DNA from 2 places in the Pseudomonas sp. Leaf58 genome. Region 1 is predicted to be linked to the other one. Evidence: predicted binding sites of a transcription regulator. Region 1 holds the regulator's gene; the other holds the start of a gene.
What was found. The regulator sigma-54, encoded in region 1, starts transcription at its own class of promoters, with help from an activator protein. The targets are predictions, from matches to a motif close to ANTGGCATNNANNTTGCTNT.
Positions count from the first base shown of each region.

Region 2: a site for sigma-54 is predicted at 13,131-13,150, ahead of flgB (flagellar basal body rod protein FlgB). Genes of this name have one in related genera too.

Region 1 is NZ_CP032677.1:1,023,561-1,038,267, reverse strand. It holds gene hisD (histidinol dehydrogenase) at 1-539, opposite strand, end outside; gene hisG (ATP phosphoribosyltransferase) at 666-1,301, opposite strand; gene murA (UDP-N-acetylglucosamine 1-carboxyvinyltransferase) at 1,424-2,689, opposite strand; gene DV532_RS04860 (BolA family protein) at 2,713-2,952, opposite strand; gene DV532_RS04855 (lipid asymmetry maintenance protein MlaB) at 3,070-3,372, opposite strand; gene DV532_RS04850 (phospholipid-binding protein MlaC) at 3,369-4,016, opposite strand; gene mlaD (outer membrane lipid asymmetry maintenance protein MlaD) at 4,026-4,511, opposite strand; gene mlaE (lipid asymmetry maintenance ABC transporter permease subunit MlaE) at 4,511-5,308, opposite strand; gene DV532_RS04835 (ATP-binding cassette domain-containing protein) at 5,308-6,117, opposite strand; gene DV532_RS04830 (KpsF/GutQ family sugar-phosphate isomerase) at 6,367-7,341, shown strand; gene DV532_RS04825 (HAD family hydrolase) at 7,353-7,877, shown strand; gene lptC (LPS export ABC transporter periplasmic protein LptC) at 7,886-8,458, shown strand; gene lptA (lipopolysaccharide transport periplasmic protein LptA) at 8,445-8,969, shown strand; gene lptB (LPS export ABC transporter ATP-binding protein) at 8,970-9,695, shown strand; gene DV532_RS04805 (RNA polymerase factor sigma-54) at 9,870-11,363, shown strand; gene hpf (ribosome hibernation-promoting factor, HPF/YfiA family) at 11,443-11,751, shown strand; gene ptsN (PTS IIA-like nitrogen regulatory protein PtsN) at 11,764-12,228, shown strand; gene rapZ (RNase adapter RapZ) at 12,231-13,085, shown strand; gene DV532_RS04785 (HPr family phosphocarrier protein) at 13,105-13,377, shown strand; gene pmbA (metalloprotease PmbA) at 13,511-14,707, opposite strand, start outside.
Region 2 is NZ_CP032677.1:3,813,326-3,828,032, forward strand. It holds gene DV532_RS17720 (glycosyltransferase) at 1-763, opposite strand, end outside; gene DV532_RS17725 (flagellar hook-associated protein 3) at 886-2,469, opposite strand; gene flgK (flagellar hook-associated protein FlgK) at 2,483-4,513, opposite strand; gene flgJ (flagellar assembly peptidoglycan hydrolase FlgJ) at 4,526-5,680, opposite strand; gene DV532_RS17740 (flagellar basal body P-ring protein FlgI) at 5,692-6,801, opposite strand; gene flgH (flagellar basal body L-ring protein FlgH) at 6,814-7,509, opposite strand; gene flgG (flagellar basal-body rod protein FlgG) at 7,551-8,336, opposite strand; gene flgF (flagellar basal-body rod protein FlgF) at 8,385-9,125, opposite strand; gene DV532_RS17765 (hypothetical protein) at 9,458-9,646, opposite strand; gene DV532_RS17770 (flagellar hook-basal body complex protein) at 9,719-11,476, opposite strand; gene flgD (flagellar hook assembly protein FlgD) at 11,508-12,212, opposite strand; gene flgC (flagellar basal body rod protein FlgC) at 12,228-12,671, opposite strand; gene flgB (flagellar basal body rod protein FlgB) at 12,674-13,084, opposite strand; gene cheR (protein-glutamate O-methyltransferase CheR) at 13,433-14,260, opposite strand; gene DV532_RS17795 (chemotaxis protein CheV) at 14,310-14,707, opposite strand, start outside.

The sequences.
Region 1 (14,707 bases):
GCCAGCACCAGCTCATTGACCTCGCCACGCGGGGTCGGCACCACCATCACCACTTCTGTCACCCCGGCAACCTTGGCCGGGATGGCGTTCATCAGCACCGACGATGGGTACGAGGCCTTGCCACCCGGCACGTACAGGCCAGCGCGGTCCAGCGGGGTTACCTTCTGGCCAAGCACGGTGCCATCGGCTTCGGTGTACTGCCAGGAGTCCTGCTTCTGCCGCTCGTGGTACATGCGCACACGGTTGGCGGCCTTTTCCAGGGCTTCGCGCTGGGCCGGGGTAATGCGGGTCAGGGCCAGTTCCAGGCGCTCGCGGCCGAGGATCAGGTCATCGATGCTGTTGGCGGCAACGCCGTCGAAACGCTGGGTGAACTCCACCAGTGCCGCATCGCCACGCTCGCGCACGGCCTTGATGATGTCGAGCACGCGCTGGTTGACCGCGTCATCGGACACACTTTCCCAGCTCAGCAGATGATCCAGATGTCGGGCGAAATCCGGATCAGCAGCGTTGAGACGGGCAATTGCAGTGGACACGGTCATGGCGAGGGCCTCGATTATTAGCGAATGCTCAGGCGCCCTAGGCTACCAGTCCATCCGCGCGGGCACCCGAGAAAAATGGCTATGACGCGGATAGACGGGCGCGACAGCGAAGGTCGCGCGCAGGTGTCAGCCGCGGTGTCGCGATTCGACCGCTTGGCGCAGCGTGTCGATCAGGCTTTGGATGCGCGCGTGCTGCATTTTCATGGAGGCCTTGTTGACCACCAGGCGCGAACTGATCGTGGCGATCAGTTCCTGGGGTTCCAGACCGTTGGCACGCAGGGTATTGCCGGTGTCGACCACGTCGATGATCTTGTCGGCGAGGTTGATCAGCGGCGCCAGCTCCATCGAGCCATACAGCTTGATGATGTCGACCTGGCGGCCCTGTTCGGCGTAATAGCGCTTGGCTACGTTGACGAACTTGGTAGCCACGCGCAAACGGCCCTTGGGCTCAGGTGCGCCGACCACGCCAGCAGTCATCAGCTTGCACTGGGCAATCTGCAAGTCCAGGGGCTCGTACAGGCCCTGGCCGCCGTACTCCATCAGCACGTCCTTGCCGGCCACACCCAGGTCGGCAGCACCGTGCTCGACATAGGTCGGCACGTCGGTGGCACGCACGATCAGCAGGCGCACATCGTCCTGCGTGGTAGGAATGATCAGTTTGCGGCTCTTGTCCGGGTTCTCGGTAGGCACGATACCGGCCTCGGCCAGCAACGGCAGGGTATCGTCGAGAATACGGCCTTTGGAAAGCGCGATGGTCAACATTGGAACGTCGGTCCTTAAGCGGCTACTGCCAGCCGGGCGTATGTTGCCCGACCACATTCAATTCGTTAGGCACTGGCTGTGGATGCCGGCAAGCCCGCCCCACAGCCAGTACCAGCGGGCTACTAACCCGGTACGCGGCGGATCTTCGCGCCGAGCATCTGCAGCTTCTCTTCGATGCACTCGTAACCACGGTCGATGTGGTAGATGCGATCGATGAGGGTATCGCCTTCGGCAACCAGCGCCGACAGCACCAGGCTGGCGGAAGCACGCAGGTCGGTGGCCATTACCGGGGCACCTTTCAGCGCCTTGACGCCAGTGACGATGGCTGTGTTGCCTTCGACCTGGATCTGCGCGCCCATGCGGTGCATTTCATACACGTGCATGAAACGATTTTCGAAGATTGTCTCGATCACTGCGCCAGTACCTTCGGCAATGGCGTTCAGCGAGACAAACTGTGCCTGCATGTCGGTCGGGAACGCCGGGTACGGGGCGGTACGCAGGTTGACGGCTTTTGGCCGCTTGTTGTGCATGTCCAGCTCGATCCAGTCTTCACCGGTGGTGATGTCGGCGCCGGCTTCCTTGAGTTTTTCCAATACGGCTTCAAGGATGGTCGGGTCGGTGTCCTTGACCTTGACGCGGCCACCGGTTACGGCAGCAGCGACCAGGTAAGTGCCGGTCTCGATACGGTCCGGCATCACGCGGTAGTTGGCCGAGCCCAGGCGTTCAACGCCATCGATGGTGATGGTGTCGGTGCCCGCGCCTTGAACGTTGCCGCCCATGGCGTTGATGAAGTTGGCCAGGTCGACCACTTCCGGCTCACGCGCGGCGTTCTGCAGCACGCTGCGGCCCTTGGCCAGGGCTGCGGCCATCATGATGTTCTCGGTACCGGTGACGCTCACGGTATCGAAGAAGAAGTGCGCACCGCGCAAGCCACCTTCAGGCGCCTTGGCCTTGATGTAGCCAGCTTCGACTTCGATCTTCGCGCCCATGGCCTCGAGGCCACGGATGTGCAGGTCGACCGGGCGCGAGCCAATGGCGCAACCGCCCGGCAAGGCCACTTCGGCTTCACCGAAACGGGCGACCATCGGCCCCAGTACCAGGATCGAGGCGCGCATGGTCTTGACCAGCTCGTAAGGCGCCACCAGGGTCTTGATGGTGCGTGGGTCGATCTCCACCGCCAGCTTTTCGTCGATCACCGGCTCGATGCCCATGCGGCCGAACAGCTCAATCATGGTGGTGATGTCGTGCAGGTGCGGCAGGTTGCCCACGGTGACGGGGCCATCGGCCAGCAGGGTCGCCGCCAGGATTGGCAGGGCTGCGTTCTTCGCGCCCGAAATGCGGATCTCGCCGTCAAGGCGAGCGCCGCCAGTAATAATCAGTTTGTCCATTGGAATCTCGCCGCCAAGTTGGCTCAGGTGCGCTCAGCCCAGGCTGCGCTGCTGAAAAATTTCATGGTTACCGCATGGATGCTGCCATTGGCGATCCACGGATTCAGGTGAGCATAGATCGCCTGCTGGCGTTTGACCGGGCTCAAGCCAGCCAACTCGTCGCTGATCACGTTCAACTGGAAGTTGCAGCCTTCGCCTTCAACTTCGACCCGGGAACCCGGCAATTTCTCTTCAAGGAAGCTTTTAACTTCTACGGCCTGCATGCTCAACCTCAATCGGCGCCCGATGCGCACGGGTCGGCCATCATACAAAAAAGCCCCCCGCCTGCGAAGCCCAACGAAGGCTTCGCTGACCGAGGGGCCATCACCCGCTCAGGGCCATCAGCTTGCCAGCACCTCGTCGAGGTCATAAACCCCGGCGATTTCGCGCATGTCATCAGGCATGCTGCGCACCTGGCAGCCCTTGCCGGCAGCCTGTGCATCCCGCATGAAAGCCAGCAGCAGCGACAGGCCAACGCTGGTGGAATGCTGCACCTGGGAGCAGTCGAGCACCAACTGCGCCTCGCGGCAAGCCGCGATCAGCGCCTTGCCCTGCTTGCGCAGGACTGGCCCGCTGCGGTAGTCCAGCACACCCGCCAGGCACAACACGCCCGGTGCGGCCATGCTTACGCCGGCCTCACTCATTTGACGGTCTTCTCTGGCGAGACGTCGGCAGCTTGCTTGGCCTTGGCCACTTCACCGGCCCAACCGTCGATGGTTTTGTCCAGGTCGTTGCCATTGCGCTGCATGGCATCGGCGAATTGGTCACGGAACAACTTGCCGATGTTGATGCCGTTGACGATCACGTTACGCACCTTCCATTCGCCACCGATGTTTTCCATGGTGTATTGCACCGGGTACACCGCACCGTTGTTGCCGGTGACCTTCATGCCCACGCTGGCGCGCTTGCCGTCATCGGCCTTGGCCGGGTCGACGGTGATGCCCTGGTTGTTGTATTCGAGCAGGGCGTTGCCATAGAACTGCAACAGGCTGCGCTTGAAGTTTTCCTGGAAGCGCTGCATCTGCGCAGGGGTGGCCTTGCGCGAATACTTGACGGTCATGATGCTGCGGGAAATGCCGTCAGCGTCCACTACCGGGCCAAGGATACGGTTCAGCGAATCGTAGAAGGCGTTGGGGTTGGTCTTGTACTGCTCCTTGTTCGCCTTGAGGTCGCCGAGCAGTTCGGTGGTGGTGCCCTGAATCACGTCGTGGGGCGATTGCGCGGCCATGGTCAGCAGGGGGAAGGCCGCCAGCAGGACCAGCAGGCCACGTCGCAGGATGGAAATCATGGAAACTCCTTAATTAGCCGGTTGCGCTTCTTTCGGTTCCTTGCCAACGGAGTTGAGCAGGAACTTGCCAATCAGATCTTCAAGCACCAGTGCCGACTGGGTGTCGTGGATGGTCGCGCCGTCCTTGAGCACTTCTTCTTCACCGCCCACGCTGATGCCGATGTACTTCTCGCCAAGCAACCCAGCGGTCAGGATCGAAGCAGTGGAGTCGTTCGGCAGGTTGTCCACCGACTTGTCCAGTTGCAAAGTCACCCGACCGGTGTAGGAATCACGGTCCAGATCGATGGCGGTGACCTTGCCGATGGTCACACCGGCCATGGTCACTTTAGCTCTGACCGTCAAACCGGCGATATTGTCGAAGTAGGCATAAACTTTATAGGTATCGCTGCTCGGGCTGGCCGACAGCCCGCTGACACGCAGGGCCAGCAGCAGCAGCGCCAGGATCCCGGCCAGGAGGAACAGGCCGACACCGATTTCCAGGGTGCGGTTTTGCATCAGAAATCTCCAAACATCAAGGCGGTCAGAATAAAGTCCAGACCCAGCACTGCCAACGAGGCATAGACCACGGTCTTGGTGGTGGCACGGCTGATCCCTTCTGAGGTGGGTTCACAGTCGTACCCCTGGAATACGGCGATCCAGGTTGTGACAAAGGCGAATACCAGGCTCTTTACCAGCCCGTTAAGCACGTCATCGGTGAAAGAAACACTGTTCTGCATGTTGGCCCAGAACGAACCCTCGTAGACGCCAAGCCAGTCCACCGCCACCCACGAGCCACCCCAGATACCAACCACACTGAAGATCAGCGCCAGCAGCGGCAACGAGATGAAACCGGCCCACAGGCGTGGCGCAACGATGTACTTGAGCGGGTCGACGCCGATCATTTCCAGGCTCGACAGCTGCTCGGTGGACTTCATGTTGCCAATCTCGGCGGTCAGTGCCGAGCCGGCACGGCCAGCGAACAGCAGCGCCGTCACCACCGGGCCGAGCTCGCGCAGCAGGGTCAGGGCAACCATCTGCCCTACCGCCTGCTCCGAGCCGTACTTGGTCAGGATGCTGTAGCCCTGCAGCGCCAGCACCATGCCGATGAACACACCGGACACGACCACGATCGCCAACGACAGCACGCCCACCGAGTACAGCTGCTTGGTCAGCAGCTGAAAACCGCCGCCAATGCCGCCGCGCCCGACCAGTGCATGGAACAAGAACAGGCAGGAACGCCCCAGTACCGCCAGCACGTCGATCGCCGAGCGGCCCAGCAGGCGCACCCGCTCGAGTAAGGATTTTCTGCGCATCAACGCGCCCCCAACAGGTCGGCGCGGTAATCAGGCGCGGGAAAGTGGAAAGGTACCGGGCCGTCCGGGTCGCCCTTCATGAACTGGCGAATGCGCGGGTTGTCCGAGCCCATCAGTTCGTCAGGCGTGCCCTGGCCAAGCACCTGGCCATCACCCACCACGTAGATGTAGTCGGCGATGCTGGCGGTTTCGGCCAGGTCGTGGGAAACGACGATGCTGGTGATGCCCAGGGCATCGTTGAGCAGGCGGATCAGCCGCACCAACACCCCCATGGCAATCGGGTCCTGACCGACGAACGGCTCGTCGTACATGAGAATCTGCGGGTCCAGGGCAATCGCCCGCGCCAGCGCCACACGGCGCTTCATGCCGCCAGACAGCTCGTCAGGCATCAGGTCGATGGCACCGCGCAGGCCTACGGCCTGCAGCTTCATCAGCACGATGTCGCGGATCATTTCGTCCGACAGCTGAGTGTGCACGCGCAACGGAAACGCGACGTTCTCGAACACATCGAGGTCGGTGAACAACGCGCCGCTCTGAAACAGCACGCCCATTTGCTTGCGGGCGTCGAACAGGTCGCTGCGCGACAGCGTCGGCAGGTTTTGCCCGGCAACCCATACCTCACCGCTGGATGGGCGCAGTTGCGCGCCCATCAGCCGGAGCAACGTGGTCTTGCCGCAACCCGATGGCCCCATGATACCGGTGACCTTGCCGCGCGGGATGCGAATGTCGACGTTGCTGAAAATGCTGCGCGAACCGCGTTTGAAGGTAACCCCCTTCAACTCGACCGCGTAGGCGCTATCCACACTCATCTAGACTCCTTGCTAGTGCAGCCTCGTCCTAATGGACGCCGGCCTTCGTCTGGAAGGCACACGCGCCCCCTGGCTGGCCGAATAGCGGCGAACTATAGCACCGCTCACAGCGCCTCCCCAAGGCCGGGCAACGAGTCGTTCAGCCCTACGACAGGCATGAAGGACATTCGCCACGGCAATCGAAAGGGTGAGGGTTTCTTTCATTGCGGCTATAATCGCCGCCTTTTTACCAGGCATTGCTTTTTTGACATGAGCCAATCCAGCGAGCTGATCCAATCCGCCCAGCGCACCTTGCGCCTGGAACTCGAGGCCGTCGAGGGCCTGCTGGCGCGTATCGATGAAAACTTTGTCAAAGCCTGCGAGCTGATCCTGGCGATCAAGGGACGGGTTATCGTGCTTGGCATGGGCAAGTCCGGGCACATCGGCAACAAGATTGCCGCCACCCTGGCAAGCACAGGCACCCCGGCGTTTTTCGTCCATCCCGCGGAAGCCAGCCATGGCGACATGGGCATGATCACCCGCAACGATATCATCCTGGCCCTGTCGAACTCCGGCAGCACCGCCGAAATCGTTACGCTGTTGCCGCTGATCAAGCGCATGGGCATCCCGCTGATCAGCCTTACCGGCAACCCTGACTCGGTCCTGGCCCAGGCTGCCGAGGTTAACCTCGATGCCCGCGTCGCCCAGGAGGCATGCCCACTCAACCTGGCCCCCACCTCCTCCACCACGGCCTCGCTGGTGCTGGGCGACGCCCTGGCCATCGCACTGCTCGAAGCCCGTGGTTTCACGGCGGAAGACTTCGCCTTTTCGCACCCAGGGGGTGCGCTTGGGCGGCGCTTGCTGCTCAAGGTCGAAAACATCATGCACGCCGGCGACGACCTGCCACAGGTCCAGCGCGGCACCTTGCTGAAGGACGCCTTGCTTGAAATGTCCCACAAAGGCCTGGGCATGACCGCCATCCTCGAAGCGGATGGCAAGTTGGCCGGGATCTTCACCGACGGCGACCTGCGTCGCAGCCTGGACCGCAACATCGACGTGCACACCACGCTGATCGACCAGGTAATGACCGTGCATGGCAAAACCGCACGCGCCGAAATGCTCGCAGCCGAAGCATTGAAGATTATGGAAGACCACAAGATCAACGCACTGGTTGTCGTAGACCAGGACGACCGGCCTACCGGCGCCCTGAACATGCACGACCTGTTGCGCGCTGGTGTAATGTAAGGAGCGATGGAATGAGCCAGAACCTCATGCAGCGCGGCAAGGCCATCAAGCTGGCGGTGTTCGACGTCGATGGCGTACTGACCGATGGCCGCCTGTACTTCCTCGAAGACGGCAGCGAGTTCAAGACCTTCAACACCCTCGATGGCCAGGGCATCAAGATGCTCATGGCGTCGGGCGTGACCACGGCGATCATCAGCGGGCGCAACACGCCGGTGGTCGAGCGCCGCGCCAAAAACCTCGGCATCCCGCACCTTTACCAGGGCCGCGAGGACAAATTGGTGGTACTTGACGGCCTGCTGACCGAACTGGGCCTAAGCTATGAACAGGTCGCCTACCTGGGCGATGACCTGCCTGACCTGCCGGTGATTCGCCGGGTCGGCCTGGGAATGGCGGTGGCCAATGCCGCACCCTTTGTTCGCCAACACGCCCATGGCGTGACCCAGGCTCGCGGTGGCGAAGGCGCCGCCCGTGAGTTCTGCGAACTGATCATGCAGGCCCAGGGCACCCTGGACGCTGCCAACGCCAATTACCTTTAAGGCTGCCCATGTCCAGCAAGAAAGTTCGCAATATCGCGCTGCTGGCGGTGATCGCCGCCGTGCTGGTAGCCATCGGCTACTGGAATGTCAGCCCGGAAAGCTTCCTCGACCAGCCGGTGGCCCAGGTCGATGAAAGCGCCATCGACTACTATGCGATCAATGCCCACAGCGTGCAGTACCTGCCTGACGGCAAGCTGCAATATGAAATGACCGCCGACAAGGTCGAACATATGAAGGCCAGTGAAATCACCTTGGTGACCACACCGGACCTGCACATGTACCGCGGTACCCAATACCCCTGGCACGTCCAGAGCGAGCGTGCCGAGGTAAACCCGGACGGCACCGAGGTCGAATTGATCAACCAGGTACGCGTTGCACGCACCGACGAAAAGCAACGCGAAACCATTATCACCAGCTCACGCATGACCGTATTCCCGCAGAAGCAATATGCGCAGACCGAGCAAGCCGTTAGAATCGACGGCGCCGGTGGCACAACCACGGGCAAGGGCATGAAAGCGTATTTGAAAGAAGGCAGGATGGACCTGCTCTCTAACGTAAGAGGACAGTATGAGGCTCGTTAAAACCCTCCCCCTTTTGCTCAGCCTGAGCGCTGCACTGGGAAGCGCGAGCGCCTTCGCCCTGCCGAATGACCGTGACCAGCCGATTCGTATTCAGGCCGACAACGCGCACCTGGACGACAAGCAAGGCGTGGCCACCTATACCGGTGACGTGATCATCACCCAAGGGTCGATGATGATCAAAGGCAATACGGTGACCATGACGCGCGCCACCAATGGTGACATCGACGTTGTCACCTCGGTAGGCAACCTGGCCTACTTCGAGCAGCAGCAGAGCACTGACAAGCCTGACAAGATGAAAGGCTGGGCGGTGACTATTCAGTACCAAGCACAGAAAGACACCGTGATCCTCACCGATCGCGCCAAGGTCGAGAACGAGGGCAACACCACCGAAGGCGAGAAAATCGTCTACAACACCAAGACCCAGGTGGCGACTGCCGGGCGAGGTGGCAACGTCACCCAACCACGTCAGCGTATCGACATGGTGATCCAGCCCAAGAAGAAGGCCGAGTAAATGGCAACCCTCAAAGCCCAGCACCTGGCCAAGAGCTACAAGGGGCGGCAAGTCGTACGTGACGTCAGCCTGTCGATCGACAGCGGCCAGATCGTCGGCCTGCTCGGCCCCAACGGCGCCGGCAAGACCACCTGTTTCTACATGATCGTCGGCCTGGTCCAGGCCGAGCAGGGTCGCGTACTGATCGACAACCTGGACGTCAGCCACCAGCCCATGCACGGTCGCGCCCGCGCCGGCATCGGCTACCTGCCGCAGGAAGCCTCGATCTTCCGCAAGCTGTCGGTGGCCGACAACATCATGGCTATCCTCGAGACCCGCAAGGACCTCGACCGCGATGGTAGGCGCAAGGAGCTGGAAAGCCTGCTGCAGGAATTCCACATCAGCCACATTCGCGACAACCTCGGCATGAGCTTGTCCGGCGGTGAACGCCGCCGCGTCGAGATTGCCCGGGCCCTGGCGACCGCACCCAAATTCATCTTGCTGGACGAACCGTTCGCGGGTGTAGACCCGATTTCGGTCGGCGACATCAAGCAGATCATCCATCACCTCAAGGCCAAGGGCATCGGTGTACTGATCACCGACCACAACGTGCGTGAAACACTGGATATCTGCGAAACCGCCTATATCGTCAATGATGGCCGGTTAATCGCCGAAGGCGATGCCGAAACCATCCTGGCCAACGACTTGGTTAAAGAGGTTTACCTGGGCCACGAGTTCCGGCTCTGACCCCAGCACGCGCCTGGAGTACTGGCGAATCGCCCTGAAACCGGGGTTAAGTTGTTACGGTACTCTAGGCAAACGCTACAATTTAAGGCATAAAACTTGCTTGATCTGGCGCCTCGGCGCCCTCGTGTAGTGGATGGCGCATGCGCGCCGGCGAACAAGGTATTAGCCCCAGCCATGAAACCATCGCTCGTCCTAAAAATGGGCCAGCAACTGACGATGACACCGCAGTTGCAACAGGCCATCCGCCTGCTCCAGCTCTCTACCCTGGACCTCCAACAGGAAATCCAGGAAGCGCTGGAGTCGAACCCGATGCTCGAACGTCAGGAAGACGGCGAAGACTTCGACAACAGCGACCCGATGGCGGACAACGCCGAGAACAAACCAGCCGCCGAAGCCCAGGACAACAGCTTCCAGGAAAGCACCGTCAGTGCCGACAACCTGGAAGACGGTGAGTGGGGCGAACGTATTCCCAACGAGCTGCCGGTCGACACTGCCTGGGAAGACATCTACCAGACCAGCGCCAGCAGCCTGCCGAGCAATGATGACGACGAGTGGGATTTCACCACCCGTACATCAGCCGGCGAAAGCCTGCAAAGCCACTTGCTGTGGCAGCTCAACCTGGCACCGATGTCCGACACCGACCGCCTGATCGCCGTGACCCTGATCGACAGCATCAACGGCCAGGGCTACCTGGAAGACACCCTCGAGGAAATCTGCGCCGGTTTTGACCCCGAGCTGGATATCGAGCTGGACGAAGTCGAAGCGGTCCTGCACCGCATCCAGCAGTTCGAGCCGGCCGGCGTCGGCGCCCGCACCTTGGGCGAATGCTTGCTGCTGCAGCTGCGCCAACTGCCCGCCAATACCCCGTGGATGAGCGAAGCCAAGCGCCTGGTCAGCGATTTCATCGACCTGCTTGGCGGCCGTGACTACAGCCAGTTGATGCGGCGCATGAAAATCAAGGAAGACGAGCTGCGCCAAGTCATCGAGCTGGTGCAAAGCCTCAACCCGCGCCCCGGTTCACAGATCGAGTCCAGCGAGCCTGAGTACGTAGTGCCCGACGTCATCGTGCGCAAAGACAGTGAGCGCTGGCTGGTGGAGCTGAACCAGGAGGCCATCCCGCGCTTGCGCGTCAACCCGCAATACGCCGGGTTTGTGCGCCGCGCCGACACCAGCGCCGACAACACCTTCATGCGTAACCAGTTGCAGGAAGCGCGCTGGTTCATCAAGAGCCTGCAAAGCCGCAACGAAACCCTGATGAAGGTCGCCACGCAGATCGTCGAGCACCAGCGTGGCTTCCTCGACCACGGCGACGAAGCGATGAAACCGTTGGTACTGCATGACATCGCCGAAGCGGTGGGCATGCACGAATCGACCATTTCACGGGTTACCACGCAGAAATACATGCACACACCGCGCGGTATCTACGAACTGAAATACTTTTTCTCCAGCCACGTCAGCACCTCCGAAGGCGGAGAGTGCTCGTCCACGGCGATCCGCGCGATCATCAAAAAACTGGTTGCAGCGGAAAATCAGAAAAAGCCATTGAGTGACAGCAAGATCGCTGGTTTACTGGAGGCACAAGGCATCCAGGTAGCCCGTCGCACCGTCGCCAAGTACCGCGAGTCCCTCGGCATTGCACCGTCGAGCGAGCGCAAGCGACTGATGTAGCCCCTGAGATGAGCCACAGCGTTTGCGGGGCAGGTGCAAGACCTGCCTCTTTATGCACGGGCAACAAAGGAGAAGCTGTATGCAAGTCAATATCAGTGGACAGCATGTAGAAGTCACCCAACCACTGCGCGATTACGTGCTTGAAAAACTCGCTCGCGTGGAAAGTCACTTCGATAAGATCACCAACGTGCAGGTCATCATGAAAGTCGAGAAGTTGCAGCAGAAGGTCGAGGCGACCCTGCAGATTCCCGGCGGCGAAGTGGTTGCCAACGCCGAACACGAAGACATGTATGCAGCGATCGACGCCTTGGCTGACAAGCTCGACCGCCAACTGAAAAAACACAAGGAAAAACAGCAAAGCCTGCTGCAAGGTGCAGCTGCCCGCTGATCCCCCTCATCCATGATCCGACTTGAAACCATCCTGACCCCCGGCCGTTCCCTCGTGAACGTGCCGGGCGGCAGTAAGAAGCGCGCCCTGGAAAAGGTCGCCACCGTCATCGCCGACCAAGTGCCAGAACTGGAGATGCAAGACGTCTTCGAAAAATTGGTCGCCCGGGAAAAGCTCGGTTCGACCGGTTTCGGTAATGGTATCGCCATTCCGCACTGCCGGCTTGAAGGTTGTTCTGCTCCGGTCAGCGCCCTGCTGCACCTGGAAGCACCTATCGACTACGACGCCATCGATGGCGCGCCTGTGGACCTGCTGTTCGTACTGCTGGTGCCAGAAGCCGCCACCGATGCCCATCTGGAACTGCTGCGCCAGATTGCCAGCATGCTCGATCGCAAAGAGGTGCGTGATCGCCTGCGTGCGGCCACCAGCAGCGAGGCCCTGTTCCAGGTTGTCCTGGACGTACAGAACGAGCACTGAACATGCGCCTGATCATCGTCAGCGGCCGGTCCGGCTCCGGCAAGAGCACCGCCCTCGATGTCCTGGAAGACAACGGTTTCTACTGCATCGACAACCTGCCTGCCGGGCTGCTACCGCAGCTGGCGGAAAGCGCGCTGATCAACACCGAGCTGCAGCAACCCAAGGTCGCCGTGTCGATCGACGCGCGCAACCTGCCCAGCCACCTGACGCGCTTCCCCGAACTGCTTGAAGAAGCCCGTGCCCGGCATATCCACTGCGACGTGCTGTACCTGGATGCTGATGAAGACACGCTGCTCAAGCGCTTCTCGGAAACCCGCCGACGCCACCCGCTGACCAATGCCAATCGCTCGCTGGCAGAGGCGATCCGCGTGGAGAGCGACCTGCTGGGGCCGATTTCCGACCTGGCCGACCTGAAGATCGACACCACCAACCTGAACCTTTACCAGTTGCGTGATTCGATCAAGCTACGCCTGCTCAACCAGCCCGAGCCTGGTACCGCATTCCTGGTCGAGTCGTTCGGTTTCAAGCGCGGCATGCCGGTGGACGCAGACCTGGTGTTCGATGTGCGCTGCCTGCCCAACCCCTACTGGAAGCCCGAGTTGCGCGAGCACTCCGGCCTTGAGCAACCGGTAATCGACTACCTGGCTGCCCAGCCGGATGTCGAAGACATGTTCAACGACATTTCCAGCTACCTGCTCAAGTGGCTGCCCCGCTTCGCCGCCAGTAATCGCGCCTACGTCACCATCGCGATTGGCTGCACCGGCGGCCACCACCGCTCGGTATACATCACCGAACGCCTTGGCCAGTTGCTGCAGCAATCCCTGAAAAACGTCCAGGTCCGCCACCGCGACCTCTAGCCCAAGGATCCGCCCCACCATGCCCGCCCGTGAAATCACCATCATCAACAAGCTGGGGCTGCATGCTCGGGCGGCAGCCAAGTTTGTCGGCGTTGCCGGCCGTTTCCCCTGCCAGGTGCGGGTTGGTCGTGCACCGGACAAGCTGGTGGATGGCAAAAGCATCATGGCGGTTATGATGCTTGCGGCCGGCAAAGGCACCCAGGTGCACCTGCATACCGAAGGCGAGCAGGACACCGACGCCATGGACGCGCTGGTCGAGTTGATCAACAACTTCTTCGACGAAGGCGAATAAGCGAGCGCGTGTCTGCGAACACCGGCGCAGCCGGTAGCAGGCACCGCGTTGGTTTCTTCGCGGGCATGCCCGCTCCTACATCCAACGTTGTAGGCGCGCGCGTGCCCGCGAAGGGGCCGGTACTGGCAGTAGACTAGCTACCGGCAACCGTCATTCGCTCAATCAACACCGACCCCGTGTGGATATTGCTGCGGGTCTCCAGATCGCTACCGATCGCGACAATCTGTTGGAACATGTCTTTCATGTTGCCAGCAATGGTCACTTCCTGCACCGCGTGCTGGATCTCGCCATTTTCCACCCAGAACCCCGCCGCGCCACGGGAGTAATCCCCCGTCACCATGTTCAGGCCATGCCCCATCAGTTCGGTTACCAGCAGCCCGCGGCCCATGCGCCGGATCAGCGCCGCCTGATCTTCGACACCATGGCTGACAAACAGGTTATGCACGCCGCCGGCGTTGGCGGTGCTTGGCAGCCCCAGCTTGCGCCCGGAATAAGTACCCAGCAGGTACGACACCAGCTCGCCCTTGTCGACGAATGGCTTGGCATAGGTCGCCAGGCCGTCACCATCGAATGCCGCACTGGCCAGTGCACGCGGAATGTGCGGGCGCTCGTCGAGGGTCAGCCAGGCGGGGAACAGGCGCTGGCCGAGGGTCCCCTCAAGGAATGACGATTTGCGGTACAAGTTGCCACCGGAAATGGCCGACAGGAAGCTGCCAAACAGGCCACCAGCCAGCTCGGCCGAAAACAGCACCGGCACCTCGCAGGTCGGCACCGGCCGCGCACCCAGCCGGCTGGCGGCACGTTGCGCAGCACGCACACCAATGCTGCGAGGGTCGGCCAGCAGGTTGCCCTGGCGGTTCACGTCGTACCAGTAGTCACGCTGCATCTGCCCATCGCCTTCGGCGATCATCACGCAGCTTAGGCTGTGCCGGGTCGACGCGTAGCCACCGATGAAGCCATGGCTGTTGCCATACACGCGACAGCCCTGGTGGGTATTGAAGGTGGTGCCATCGGCGTTGAGGATGCGCGGGTCGGCGTCGAACGCCGCCGCCTCACAGGTCAGGGCCATCTCGATGGCCTTCTCGGGCTCCAGATCCCAGTCGTGGTACAAGTCCAGGTCTGGAATCTCGCGGGCCATCAGTGCCGCGTCGGCCAGGCCGGAACATTCGTCCTCGGAAGTATGCTTGGCAATTGCCAAGGCTGCGGCGACGGTTTCACGGATCGCTTCAGGGCCGCTGGCCGAGGTGCTGGCCGACCCCTTGCGCTGGCCGACATAGAGGGTGATACCAAAGCCCTGGTCGCGGTTGAACTCAACCGTTTCGACCTCACG
Region 2 (14,707 bases), 2.6 Mb from region 1:
CACTCGATCGCTCCCTGAGCATTTGCAACAGCCATTCGGTTTCAGCCTTGAAAGCCTCGACCATTGCACTCTGATGACTTAGCCGCCCCGGATGAACACGCTCCAGACTTAATACCTGCTCCAGGCTACACAGGTGCCCTCGACGTAGCAGACAGGCATAGAGCGCCAAGTCAACACGCGCCGCAAATCCTCGCCCCTCCTGCACTAGAGTCGGCAGACAATCCGCAACCTGCTCGCGCCGCAATAGCGCATGGCTGATCCCTCCAAACAGGTTAACGGCACCGTCGGTAATACTTTCCAATAAATCATTGCCATTGAGCACTGCGCTACACAAGGAAATGACAAAGTTCAGTGCGCGCGATGGCAACAAGACGTCATCCGCGGCACACAACAGACGCTGGCAGATAACCATGCTGATCTGCTGTGAGCTGCCTAACGCCCTGGCCTGCTCGCTGATGCACGAGGGGAATAACGTATCATCGTCACACAGAAACTTGATCAACTCCCCCTGGGAATGCTCCAGGCAAGCTACCAAGTTGCAGGCAAAACCTAGACGCTTAGGATTGCGCACATAGCGAAGCGGCACCGATGAGGTTTGCCCGAGCGACTGGCAGGCTGCTTCGATCTCGGAGCCCGCACTGTCATCGCAAACCACGATTTCCAGATTCGGATAATCCTGTGCCAAAGCACTGCTCAGTGTACCGGGGAAGAAATCGGCATTGAACGCTGGAATGGCGATAGTGACGAGGGGATGTGCGTTCACGAGTGCTCACTTAACGATTTAGTCGATCTGACCAGGACTTTTCAGCCACGCCCCATCAGCGTTGCTCCGCGAGAAAAAGTAGGCGGCATCATCGCGCGAGCCGCCCCTTGAAGGAGCCTCGGTCAGATGTAGTTGACCAACGACAAGCCGGCAACCTTGGCATAGGCTTGCAATGAAGCCTGCAGCATGTTGGTCTGCATTTGCAGGCGCAACATGACTTCGGCGGGGTCACTTTCGCGGATCGAACTTTGCGTCTTGGTATTCTCGACGCCCAGTGCTTCGTTGGTTTCGGCCTGCACATCTAACGCCTGCCCTCGGCCACCAATAGCGCTGACAGACGAGGCCACCTGGCTGATAGCGCTGGCGACGTTCCCAGTAGCCGAATCCAGCGCAGCCAAGAAGTTCTGTCGCGCAACCGGATCGCTGTCGATTGGCATGCTCAATGCCGTACGCAGCTTACTGATGGTGTCCAGGGGGTTTTGTGTCTGATGCGTATCGACCTTCACCCCGAACGAATCCCCTGCGCTCGGTGCTCCCGACAGCTCGAAACTGACACCGGCGGCCGTCGCTGTCGTACCACCAGCCCCCCCTAGTGTACCTTCGGCTACCGGCCGGCTGTCGGCAGTAACTGGCGACGCATACAGTTCGAACGCCGTGCTGCTGGTAAATTTAAGCACGGCGCCACCCGATGGGAAGGCAGCCTTGTAGGCGTCTGGGTCGGTGATGGTGGCGCCCTTAATGTGCTCGGACGAGGCATTACCGGGGCTGCGCGTACCGGAAACCTCATCAGGCGTGGAGCTAAGGTTGAACGTATGCCCTGCGATAGCAGCATCTTCGTTGCCCTTGTCGCCGTCCTTGAAGGAGATATCCAAGCGCAGCTCGACACCGCGAAAGCTTATGGTGCTGTTATCGCCATTGGGGTCGAACTTGCCGCCCTGGCTGGCCTCGAGCGTGACGTCATTGCCGTCGGTGTCGGTGATCTTGTATTCGGTGCTACTGAGAAATTCGACCGTATACGGCTCGCCATTACGGAACCGATCATTGTAAGTCGAGCTGCCGGAAACCTGGCCATTGGACAGGTTCACACGGCCATCGTCGGCTGCCGGTGCGGTCAACTGGGTCTGGGTGCGACTGGTATTGAGCGCCTGCTCGAAAGCGTCATAACCGGTTTCGTTGGCCGCCAGGCTGAGCATGTCGCCAACTTGCAGGTTCAGCTTACCTTGATCGCCCTGGTAGCTGTAGGTGCCGTCGGCATTACGCACGTACGGAGGTGTATCGCCCTTGGAGCCGGAGAAGATGTACTTGCCGCTCTCGTCCCGGCTGTTCATCAGGTTGAACAGCTGGTTTTCCAACGCCGCGAGCTCATCAGCGTTCGCCTTGCGATCAGCGTCGGTGAAGGCACCGTTACCAGAGCTGATGGCAAGCTCGTTGACTCGCTGCAAGACGTTGCCAATCGATGTCAGCGTACTTTCCGCAGTCCCCAGCGCATTACGCACATTCACGGTATTGGAGGCATATTGCTTCAGCATGCTCTGCTGCTGTTCAAGTTGCAGCAAACGCGCCGCGCCCACCGGGTCGTCCTTGCCGGAGCGCACGCGGATGCCATCGCTAGACTCCTGCTGGCTCTTCACCGTCTTGGCAAAGTTGCTCTGATAGTTAGCCTGGTTGGTGTTGTAAAACTGCGAAGTAGAGATGCGTACGCTCACGATCTAAGGCTCCTTAAAGACTCTGGATCAAGGTTGCAAAGGTTTCCTGGGCCGCCTTGATGATCTGCGACGACGCGGTGTAGTACTGCTGGAACTTGACTAGGTTGCCGACCTCTTCGTCGACCGACACGCCCGACAGGCCGTTACGGCTGTCCAGCGCCGACGTGTGCAGTGCGTTGGTAGCATCGCTGTCCATCTGCGCCTGGCCGGCCTTGCCGCCGACGTTGGACACCAGCTTGGCGTAAGCATCGGTAAAGCTGATGCCTTTGCCGTTCGCGCCCATTTCAATCGTAGGCTTGGTCTGCAGGTCGATCACCGACTGGGCGTTGCGGTTGTCCGACGAGCCTGCGCCGGTCAGCGCCACGGTATAGCTGTCACCGTTTTGCGGCGCGCCAGCTACGCTCATTTCAAAGGTGAAATTGCCGCCCAGCGAGTTACCGTTGCCATCCACCATCGGCACCGACAATTGCAGCTTGTTGTCCTGCCCCGGCACGATGGTGCCGCTACCGATTTCCGTGCCCTTGGCGTCATACATCTTGTAGGCCTGAGGCGATGCGGTGTCGTCACCGAACACCAGCTTGACCGGCGTCGAATACTTCAGGCCTGCCTGCAGCTGCGAACGCTGGGTGGCATCGTAAATGTCCAGCTTCGATGTCAGCGTCGGCTGGGTGATCACACCGGTACCCTTGTTGCCCGAACCACTGGTAGCGGTCAGTGGGGCAGACAGCGCCAAGCGCTTGGGGTCGGTCAGGACGGTCTCGATACCCGCAGCAGCATTGCGAGTTGGGGTGATCTTGAAGCTGTCGCCGGCACTCAAGTTGCCGCCATTGAGCGACAAGGTGAAGCCGTCAATCACCGGCGCCGGATCGTCGCTCAGGTCGTAGCGGCCCATCTCGGTGCCTTCGGGCAGCTTGCGCACACTGTAGCCCGTGGCGCTGGTGAAGGTTACCTGGTAGTCGCTGGTAGCCAGCTTGCCCGGGTCTTTGATGGTGACGTCCAGGTTGCCAGAGCCAGCGCTGTTGCTCGACTTGGCGATACTGCGCTCGCTAAGGGCCTTGGCGCTGTTGATGTCGCCGAACAGCGTGGCGCCGAAGTTACCGTCCTTGTCGATGCCTTGGGCCAGTTGGCTGTTGATGGCATCGGCCACCGCCAGGGCGACACGGCCCAACTCATTGAGCGCCGGGTCTAGGGTTTCGCTGCGGTAGCGAATCAGGCCACCGAGCTCGCCACCGGTGGCACTGCTGGTAACGTCCATCTTGGTCGAGCCACGGTTGAGCATAAGGCTCGCACGGGTCGGGTCAGCCGCGCTGGGCTCCACGCCCAGGGTCTGGGTGGTCTTGCCCAGCACCAGCGCCTGCCCGTTCTTGAGGTAGATGTCGTAGTTGCCTTCCCGCTCGACCACATCGGTGCCGATCAGCTTGTTCAGCTCGCGTACCGCGCCGTCGCGCTGGTCAAGCAGGTCGTTGGGCTGCCCGCCAGTAGCACCCAAGCGCGTGATCTGGGTGTTCAGCTCGGCGATGGTGTTGGTCAGGTTGTTGACCTGATCGGCAATCCCCACCATGTTGCTGTTGATGTTGCTCAACTGCTGGTTGAGCTGGGATGACAAGGTATTGAAGCGCTTGGCCAGCGACTGTGCGCTGGACAGCAGCAATTGCCGCGAAGAGTCATCAGCCGGTTTAGCAGCCGCATCCTGCATGGCGGTGAAAAAGGTTTTCAGTGCCGCTGTGATGCCGGTGTCGCTGCTCGACAGCGAGGTGTCCAACGGCGTGATCTGATTCAGGTACGAGGACGTCTCGCTGCTCAGCGAAGTGGTGGTGCGCAGCTGGTTCTCGATGAACGCGTTGTACACCCGGCGCACGTCTGCCAGGGTGGTGCCACTGCCAATGAACACCTGGCCGACCTGCTGGCCGCCCTTGGTCTTCTGCACGTTTTGCTGGCGCGAGTAGCTTTCGACATCGGCGTTGGCGATGTTGTTACCGAGGGTGTACATCCCCGATTGCGCGGCACCAAGCCCCGACATACCAATGTTGATCAGACTCGCCATGGTTCCATGCCCTTAAAGTTTCGTTGCGGTACCGAGCATTGCGTAGTGCTCGTACGACTTCATCTGTCTTGCGATCTGCGAGATCTTGCTGGCGTAATTCGGGTCGGTGGCGTACCCGGCCTTTTGCAACTCTTGCACGAACTGTTCTGGTTTATCGGCGGCCTGCACCGCATCTTGATAGCGCGAATTGTTCTGCAACAGACTGACCAGGTCGTGGAAGCTGTCCTGGTAGGAATCGTAAGCGCGGAACGCCGCCGTCTCCTTGACGAACTGGCCATCGCGGAACTCGCTGGTGATCGCCCGCGCCTCGCCACCCGCCCAGTTGCCGGTCGCTTTGATACCAAACAGGTTGTGGCTGCTGCTGCCATCGCTGTTGCGCATGACCGATTTGCCCCAACCGGTTTCCAGGGCGGCCTGCGCCACCAAGTAACGTGGGTCGATACCAATGCGCTTGGCCGCCTGCTCGGCCATCGGCAGCATGGTGGCAACGAATTCGTCGCTGTCGGCAAAGGCCTTTTTCGGTGCCAAGGGTGGCTGGGCCACGGCGCGCCCGAGGATGCGCAGGCCGTTGTCCGGCACAGCGAAAGCCTTGGCCACTTGTTGGCCGTCACGGGCCGGCACCGCAGCGCTGTTGCTGGTCGCCGCCGACGGCACGATGCCGGCCAGCAGGCGGTCGGTAAGCCGGCTCGGCAGCGCCAGGCGCCGCGAATTGAGCGCGGCGACGTCGTTGCGGGTGGTGCCCGCCTGGTTGGCCTGCACCGGCTCGGCCACCTTGTTGCCCCACAGCGCCGGGGCATTGCCCTCGCTACGCGGAAACGGGCTGGTGTTGGCCGGCGTACCCTTGTTCTTCGACAGCTGACGCACCAGCACATCCTGCAGCCCGATACCACCACCCTCGCGGGACATGCTCACGGCCAGCTGCTGGTCGTACATGTCACGGTATTGCTTGACCGTCTCGGTGTTCATTGGGTTGTCGGCGGCCAGCACATCGCTGGCCTTGCGCGAAGCCTTGAGCATTTCGCTGATGAATAGCGACTCGAACTCCTGAGCCACCTTACGTACGTTAGCGTCGCTGTCGCGATCACCATGCTTGAGCGAGCTCAGGCGATTGAGGTCGGTGTAGGCGCCGCTGTCGGCGCTACCAGAAACCAAGCTCTTGCTGTTCATCGGCGCCGTCCTTAAATCACGATCAGGTCGGCCTGCAAGGCGCCGGCCTGTTTCAGGGCTTCAAGGATGGCCATTAGGTCACTGGGCGCTGCGCCCACCTGGTTCACCGCGCGGACGATTTCATCCAGCGTGGTGCCCGGGCCGAATTTGAACATCGGCTTGGCTTCCTGCTCGGCGTTAACCCGCGAACGCGGCACCACGGCCGTTTCGCCGTTGGAGAACGGCCCCGGCTGGCTGACGATCGGGTCTTCGGTGATAGTCACGGTCAGGCTGCCGTGGGTCACCGCCGCCGGCGACACCTTGACGTTCTGGCCAATGACGATGGTACCGGTACGCGAGTTGATGATGACCTTGGCCACCGCCTGGCCTGGATCGATTTCGAGGTTTTCGAGAATCGACAGGTAGTCCACGCGCTGGCTCGGGTCCATTGGCGCGGTGACCCGCACCGAACCGCCATCCACCGCCTGGGCCACACCTGGGCCAAGCAGGTCGTTGACCTTGTCGACAATGCGCTTGGCGGTGGTGAAGTCGGGGCGATTGAGGTTCAGGGTCAGGCTGTTGCCCTGGTTGAAGCCGCTCGGCACCGCACGTTCGACAGACGCACCGCCAGGGATGCGCCCGGCCGACGGAACGTTGACGGTGATCTTCGAGCCGTCACGGCCCTCGGCATCGAAGCCGCCCACCACCAGGTTGCCCTGGGCCACGGCATAGACGTTGCCGTCGATACCTTTGAGCGGGGTCATCAGCAGGCTGCCGCCGCGCAGGCTCTTGGAGTTACCGATCGAAGACACGGTAATGTCCACCACCTGGCCTGGCTTGGCGAACGCTGGCAGGTCGGCATGCACCGACACCGCCGCAACGTTCTTCAACTGCACGTTGCCGGAGCCGGCTGGCACCTTGATGCCGAACTGCGACAGCATGTTGTTGAAGGTTTGCAGGGTGAACGGCGTTTGGGTGGTCTGGTCACCCGTGCCGTTGAGCCCCACCACCAGGCCGTAACCGATCAGCTGGTTGGAGCGCACGCCAGAAATGCTGGCGATATCCTTCAGGCGCTCAGCCTGGGCCCCGAAGGCACAGGACAGGAGCAGGGTTGCGGCAATCAGCTGCCTCACGTTGAACATGGTCATTCGTACTCAGAAAGGCCAAAGCGGGCTGATGAAGAAGCGGTCCAGCCACCCGGGCTGGCTGGCATCGGCGAACGAGCCGGTACCGGAATAGGTGATGCGCGCGTCGGCCACGCGGGTGGACGGCACGGTATTGTCGGTGGCGATGTCGTCGGCGCGGATCATGCCGGCAATGCGCACCAGCTCTTCGCCGGTGTTCAGGGTCAGCCATTTCTCGCCGCGCACGGCGATGATGCCGTTGGGCAGCACCTCGGCCACGGTCACCGTGATAGAACCGGTCAGGGTGTTGCCCTGGGTCGCCTTGCTGTCGCCCTTGGTGGCGCGCTCGCCGCTGTAGCCGGCTTCCAGCGACAGGTCACCACTGCCGAACGGGTTATTGGTATTCGGCGTGGTGCCGAACAGCGAGGTCAGGCCGATGTCGGCCTTGCTGTTCTTCTGGATCTGCGAACCGGCGTTCTTGCTGGCCGATGTGCGCTCGTTGAGGGTGATGGTGATGATGTCACCCACCCGGAACGCCTTGCGGTCGCTGTACAGGTTCTGCTCGAAACCAGACTGGTAAATCGAACCGTTGTTGGCCGCTGCCGGCAACGGGGTGCGCGGCAGTACCGGCGCATAGTACGGGTCGTTAGGCTTGGGCGTCGGCGCGACGCAACCTGCCAGCAACACCGCCCCCCCCAGGGCGAAAACGGACAACAGACGCTTCATGACGCTTACCTCACGGCTACGGGTGTTACAGGGCTACGGGCTTAGAGCTGCTGGGTAACGAACGACAGCATCTGGTCGGCGGTGGAGATGACCTTGGAGTTCATCTCGTAGGCACGCTGGGTGGTGATCATGTTGACCAACTCTTCCACGGTGCTGACGTTGGAGTTTTCCAGGGTCTGCTGCAGGGTGGTACCAAAGCCGTTCAGGCCCGGGGTGCCGACTTGCGGCGCACCACTGGCGGCGGTTTCCAGGAACAGGTTGTCGCCGATGGCTTGCAGGCCGGCCGGGTTGATGAAGTCGGCGGTCTGGATGTTGCCGATCACCTGTGCAGCCGGGTTGCCGGCGGTGGTGATCGACACGGTGCCGTCCTGGCCGACAGTGAAGGTTTGCGCATCGTTCGGCACCACCACCGCCGGCTCCAGGGCGAAACCGTTGGCGGTGACGATCTGGCCATCGGAGTTCAGGTGGAAGGTACCGTCACGGGTGTACGAGACGGTGCCATCCGGCTGCAGCACCTGGAAGAAACCACGGCCGTTGACCGCCATGTCCAACGGGTTTTCCGTGGTCTGCAGGCTGCCGGTCTGGAAGTTTTTCTGGGTGCCGACGATACGCACACCGGTACCGACCTGCAGGCCCGAAGGCAGCTCGCTGTCCTGGGTGGACTGCGCGCCTGGCTGGCGCTTGATCTGGTACAACAGGTCCTGGAATTCGGCGCGATCACGCTTGAAGCCGGTGGTCGAGACGTTGGCCAGGTTGTTGGAGATGACCGTCAGGTTGGTGTCCTGGGCGGACAGGCCGGTTTTAGCGACCCAAAGAGCCGGAAGCATTTAGTGTTCTCCTCGTGCGCCTGATTTACGGCACCCGTTCAAATGTGGTTAGCCGATTTGCAAAACACGCGCCATGGCTTCATCGCCTTCCTTGGCCGCGTTCATCATTTTTACGTGCAGTTCGAACTGACGGGACAGCGCCAGCACCGAAGTCATTTCTTCCACGGCATTGACGTTACTGCCCTCCAGAAAGCCCGACACCACCCGCACGTTGACGTCGGCGGGGGCCGGTTGGCCATTGCCGGTGTGGACCAGGCCGTCCAGGCCCTTGGTCAGGCCTTTGGTATCTGGGTTGACCAGCTTGATGCGATCGACTTCGGCCATCACCCGCGGGTCTTCACCCATGGAGCGGATGCTGATGGTACCGTCGGCGCCGACTTCGACTTTTTGCTCGGGCGGGATCGCAATGGGGCCGCCGTTACCCATTACCGGCATACCGTTGCCAGCACGCAGCACACCCAGGGCATCGATGTTCAGGCTACCGGTGCGCACATAAGCTTCGCTGCCATCGGGTGCCTGCACGGCGATGAAGCCTTTGCCGGTCACTGCCACGTCGAGTTCGCGGCCAGTTTCCACCATTGGGCCTTCGCTGAAGTCGGTGGCCGGGCGCTCGGTCATGGCAAAGGCACGCGCCGGAAAGCTGTCGCCGAACACCGGCATCGAGCGCGCCTGCTCCAGGTCACGCTGAAAACCGTTGGTGGAAATGTTCGCCAGGTTGTTGGCGTGTGCCTTCTGCGCTAGCGCGTTCTGGCTGGCGCCGGTCATGGCCACATAAAGCATCTTGTCCACAGTCATCCTCCATTGCACTGGCGGTCGTTTGCCGCTCGCCGTTGCTATGTGGGCTAGGAAGCAAGTTCCGAACCAACTTGTAAAAACCCGTGAAAAGCCCTTGAATACAGGGCCTTGAGGAAACCTCCAGCAGGCCAGACGCCGGATATCCGGCGCCGTATTGCCGCTGGCGGCAAAAGGGCTGCCAGCCTCTTAGCTTGCTTCGCGGGATTCACCTGATTTAGCCGCCCTCTGTGGGAGCGGGCGCGCCCGCGAACACCGGCGCAGCCGGTGCCAGGCACCGCACTGGATGCTTCGCGGGCATGCCCGCCCCCACAGGGCCAGGTGATCGGCTACAGATGATCGCGACAACGGGCATTGTTGTAAGGCCCGGCAAAGCGCTTCCACCCCTCGCCCGGCGACCATTGCGAACACACCAGGCGCCCGTCCACTTTGCTCTCCCAACGCCACCAAGGCGCAGGGCCTGCCTGCACTTGGTACAGGCAGAACATAGCCAGCAATGCGACTATCAGCTTGCGCATGACCTCTCCTGCAAAAACGACGAACCCCTTCACAAGAAAGGGGTTCGCCTGCTTACCGCCAGCCAGCGACCATTAAGCCATCTGGATGATGGTCTGCATGATGGTGCTTTCGGTCGAAATGGTCTTGGCGTTCGCCTGGTAGTTGCTTTGCGCCTTGATCAACTCCACCAGCTCCTGCGTCAAGTTGACGTTCGAGCCTTCCAGCGAGTTGGACTCGATGGCCCCCAAGGTGCCGGTCTTCGGCGAATCGATGCCAGGGATGCCCGAGTTGTAGGTCTCGGTCCAGCGGGTACCACCAACTTGCTGCAAGCCTTGCTCGTTGGCGAAGCTGGCCAGGGCAACCTGACCGATCGCACGCGATTGGCCGTTGCTGAAGGTCGCGAACAAGATACCGGTCGAGTCGATGCTCAGATTGGACAGGGTACCGGTGGCATAACCGTCCTGGGACTGCGACATGCGCGCGGTTTCGGTGTTGTAGGAGGTGGTGCTGGCCATCGACATTTTCATGCCAGCGGCATCACCCACCGCACCATTGGCACTCCAGTTACCCGATGCATCTTCGGCCGCCGGCACCCAGCCGACCATGCTGAAGGTATTGTTGACGACGGTGAACGAGGTGCCGGCGGGGTGACCGGTATTGTCTGCCGTCATCGAGTTGACCGAACCATCACTGTTGAACGCAATGGTGCCCGTCAGTGGCTCGGTGCTGCCCGGGTTGAACGGGTTGCGCCCATCGACCAGCGTGTACATGGTCCACTCGTTGGTCCCGGTCTTGCGGTAGAACTGCTCCATGGTGTGCTCGTTACCCTGGCTGTCATACACCTTGGTCGGGAACGAACGGGTATAGGTGCTATCGTCGGACGGGTCGAACGACTTGTTCGCCACCAGCGCCGGCGAGGTCACGCCCTGGTCCTGGACGGTACCGGCAACACCGCTGGCCACCCAGTCACCCGAGGTAGGGTCCTGAGCAGCAGGCACCCAGCCATCGATGCTGAAGCCACCGTTTTTCACGGTGTACGATGCACCGCTGGGAACACCGGCGGTGTCCGCCACCATGGAACTGATGGTGCCATCGCTGCTGTATTCGATCTTGCCGGCAAGCGGCGTAGTGCTGCCCGGCTCGAACGGGTTGCGCCCGTCGATCAGGGAGTACATGGTCCACTCGTTGGTGTCGGTCTTGCGGTAGAACTGCTGCAGGGTGTGCGGGTTACCGTCGACATCATTGACGGTACTGGTGGTCGCACGCTGGTAGGTGCTCGGGTCCGCCGGGTTGAATGCAGCCATGCTCGGCGGCTTGGTGTTGTCGTACACCTGGAATGGAATCGACTTAGCCGACGAGTTCAGGTTGATACCCTGATCGATCAGCGAGGTTGGCTTGGGCTGCAAGGCCGAGGTATCGATCTTCAGGTCGGTCAGGCCGCTCTTCTGGATCTTGCCATTCGCATCAGCGGCATAGCCTTGCAGCCGCAGGTTATCAGAGGTGATTACATAGTTGTCTTTACTGGCCTGGAAGGCACCCGCACGGGTATAGACTTTCGTGCCGTTGTCCGACAGCACGAAGAAGCCCTGCCCCTGGATACCCATGTCCAGCACATTACCGGTGGTATTGACATCACCCTGGTTGAACTGCTGGGAAATGGCGGCCAGGCGCACACCGTTACCCACTTGGTTCTTGCCTACGCCCAGGCGGTTGGAGCCGGCGTAGACATCGGCGAACTCGGCACGCGACGACTTGAAGCCGGTGGTATTGACGTTGGCGATGTTGTTGCCAGTGACATCCAGTTGTTTGTTTGCCGCGTACAGACCGCTAAGGCCGATATTGAAAGACATGAATTCGCTCCTTTTGCCGCTTTAGCGGGCCTTAGATACCGATGGTTTGCACGTCGGAGAGGGACACTTTGCCAACGCCGGCAAGGTTGAGCACCATTTCCCCGGCAGCGCTGAAGCTGACGCTGGTTACCTTGGCCGGCAACAGCGTGTTCATCTGCACCGACTGGCCATCCACGGTGGTGCTGGCGGTGAAGGTATAGGTGCCCGGGTCGACTTTCTCGCCACTGTTGTTGGTGCCGTCCCAGATGAAATCGGCATAGCCGGCTTTCTGCTCGCCCACCTCGATGGTCTTGACGGTGTTGCCGTCCTTGTCCTTGATGGTGATCTTCGCTTCGCTGATGGCTTGCGGCACGACGAACTGCGCGTTGAAGCTTTCGCTGGTATCGACCACGGCCTTGTCGTTCTGCACCACCACCGAGCGTCCCACCAACGACGACGCCTGCAGGGCCTGCGACGAGGCCATGGCGCTGGTGATGGAACCGACCGACTCGTTCAGCGAGGTAATGCCTTCCAAGCTGCTGAACTGCGCCAGCTGGGCAACGAACTCACCGTTGTCCTGCGGGTCCAGCGGGTTCTGGTGCTGCATCTGGGTGACCAGCAGTTGCAGGAAGGCATCTTTGCCGAGTGAATCATTGCCGGTCTTGGACGCCGTGTCCGTGGTTTTCTTGGTGTTGGTGCCTACACCCGACGCTGCCAGCACGTCGTTGAGGTTCACACCGTTGGTATCGATTGCCATGGTCTGGTTTCCTTATCACTGACCGAGGGTCAGGACCTTCTGCATCATGGCCTTGGCCGTGTTCATCAGCTCGGCGTTGGTCTGGAACGCGCGACTGGCGGAGATCATGTCGGCCATCTCTTCAACCACATTGACGTTCGGGTAGTAGACGTAGCCGTCTTTGTTCGCCGCTGGGTGGTTGGGCTCGTAGCGCGCTTCCAGGGTGCTCTGGTCTTCGACGATGCCTTTTACCTGCACGCCCTGCCCGGCTTCACCCTGGTCTTCGAACAGCGACTGGCTGCTGCCGGCCTGCGCATTCTGAAAGGTGGTGGCAAATACCGGGTGGCGCGCGCGGTAGGTCTGGTCGATGCTCGAAGACACGGTCTCGGCGTTGGCAATGTTGGAAGCAACGGTGTTCAGGCGCGTGTTCTGCGCACTCATGCCGCTACCGGCGATGTTGAAGACACTGGAAAGGGACATGGTCATTCTCCCCGCAGGGCGGAAACCAGCCCTTTGAATTTACTGTTGAGCAAGGTGAAGCTGGCCTGGAAGCCGACGGCGTTTTCGGTGTAGTTCGATTGCTCGATCTGCGCATCCACGGTGTTCTGGTCGATCGATGGCTGCAGCGGGGTGCGGTACTTGAGGGTATCGTCAGCCGCAATGGCCAAGCCTTCGGCTTCGATGTGCCGGCTATTGGTACGGTCCATGGCGAAGCGGCCGCTTTGCTGCTTGCTGGTTTCGGCGGCAAGCACCGAAGAAAAGTCCATGTCACGCGCCTTGTAGTTGGGCGTGTCGGCGTTGGCGATGTTGTTGGCCAGCACTTCGGCACGCTGGGCGCGGAAGCCCAGGGCCTTTTCGTGGATACCAAGCGCCTTGTCGAAGCTGATGCTCATGTCGGGGAAACCTTCAGAGGTTGACCGGAATTTCGTTGAGCAAGGTATAGCAAGGGCTGTGCCAACCGCCGAAAAGGCCGAAAACATGGGCTTGCGAGGCTGGGTGGTGTCAGGGTGATGCCAGAAAAGCGGCAAAGGCCTTCCGCCTGGCGCGGCGAAAGCGGCAATTACCAGGCGGCAAAAGCGGCAATACAAAAAATTGACGTCAGCTGTTCCTGCTGTCGCCTCTTCGCGGGTGAACCCGCCTCCACAGGGCTTTGTGCATGACCTGAAGGCGGCACGGCACCCGCGAAGAGGCCACCACAGGCAAACAAAAAGGCCGGCAACTGTCACTGCCGGCCTTCTGGTTTACTTGGCCTGGTAGATGATCCCCGGGCTGCACTGCACCATCTGGTAATGGTCCGGCAAACCATTCAGCGCCTCGGAAGCGCCGAGGAACAGATACCCACCCGGCTTCAAGGTACTGTGGATACGCAACAGGATGTCCTTCTTCACTTGCGCCGAGAAGTAGATCAGCACGTTGCGGCAGAACACCACGTCGAACTTGCCCAGGCTGGCATAGCTGTCCAGCAGGTTGAACGAGCGGAACTCGACGCGGCTGCGAATCGCCGGCTTGACCGCCCAGCGCCCCGGCCCCTTGGGGTCGAAGTAGCGCTGCAGGCGCTCTTGGGACAGGCCGCGGGCAATTGCCAGGCTGTCATACTCGCCGGTCTTGCAGTTGGTCAGCATGGTGCCGGACAGGTCGGTGGCAACGATCTGCGCCCCCATCTTCAGCTGGCCGAGGTTGCTGCGCTCGAACTCGTCGATGGCCATCGAGATGGAGTACGGCTCCTGCCCCGAAGAACAGGCGGCCGACCACATGCGCAGGCGCTGGCCGGGGTTGTTGCGAATGAACTCCGGAATGACCTTGTTCTTCAGCACTTCGAACGGGTAGGTATCGCGAAACCACAGGGTCTCATTAGTGGTCATGGCATCTACCACCTGCTCACGCAAGCCGCCACGCGGCTGGGCCTGAATGCGCTGCACCAGCTCGCCCAGGCTCTTGATACCCTGTTGTTCCATCAGCTTGTTGAGACGGCTGGACACCAGATACTGCTTATTCTCGCCCAGCAGGATGCCACAGGCTTTCTCCAGGAAGACCCGGAACTGTTCGAAATCTAAATTACCCGTAGACACTACTGCCGCCTCTTTTAAATCACTGGTGCCGGGGCATGCCCCGGCTGCTTCAATGCGCTGCCTTGATCCGGTCGACTACCCGCTGGGCCAGGTCGTCCGGCTTGAACTTGGCCAGGAAGTCATCGGCGCCGACCTTCTTGACCATCGCCTGGTTGAACACCCCGGAAAGCGAAGTATGCAGGCAGATGTGCAATTTTTGCATGCGCGGATCGCTGCGGATCTCCGCCGTTAGCGTGTAGCCGTCCATTTCCGGCATTTCAATGTCCGAGATCATCATCAGGAACTCTTCTTCCGGCTTCTTGCCCTCGTCCACCAGCTGGCGCAGGTAGTTCAGGGCCTGACGGCCATCGTTGAGCGCCACCACCTCCACCCCTACGGTCTGCAGGCAACGGCTGACCTGCTTGCGCGCCACCGACGAGTCGTCGACGGTCAGCACCCGCAGCAGCA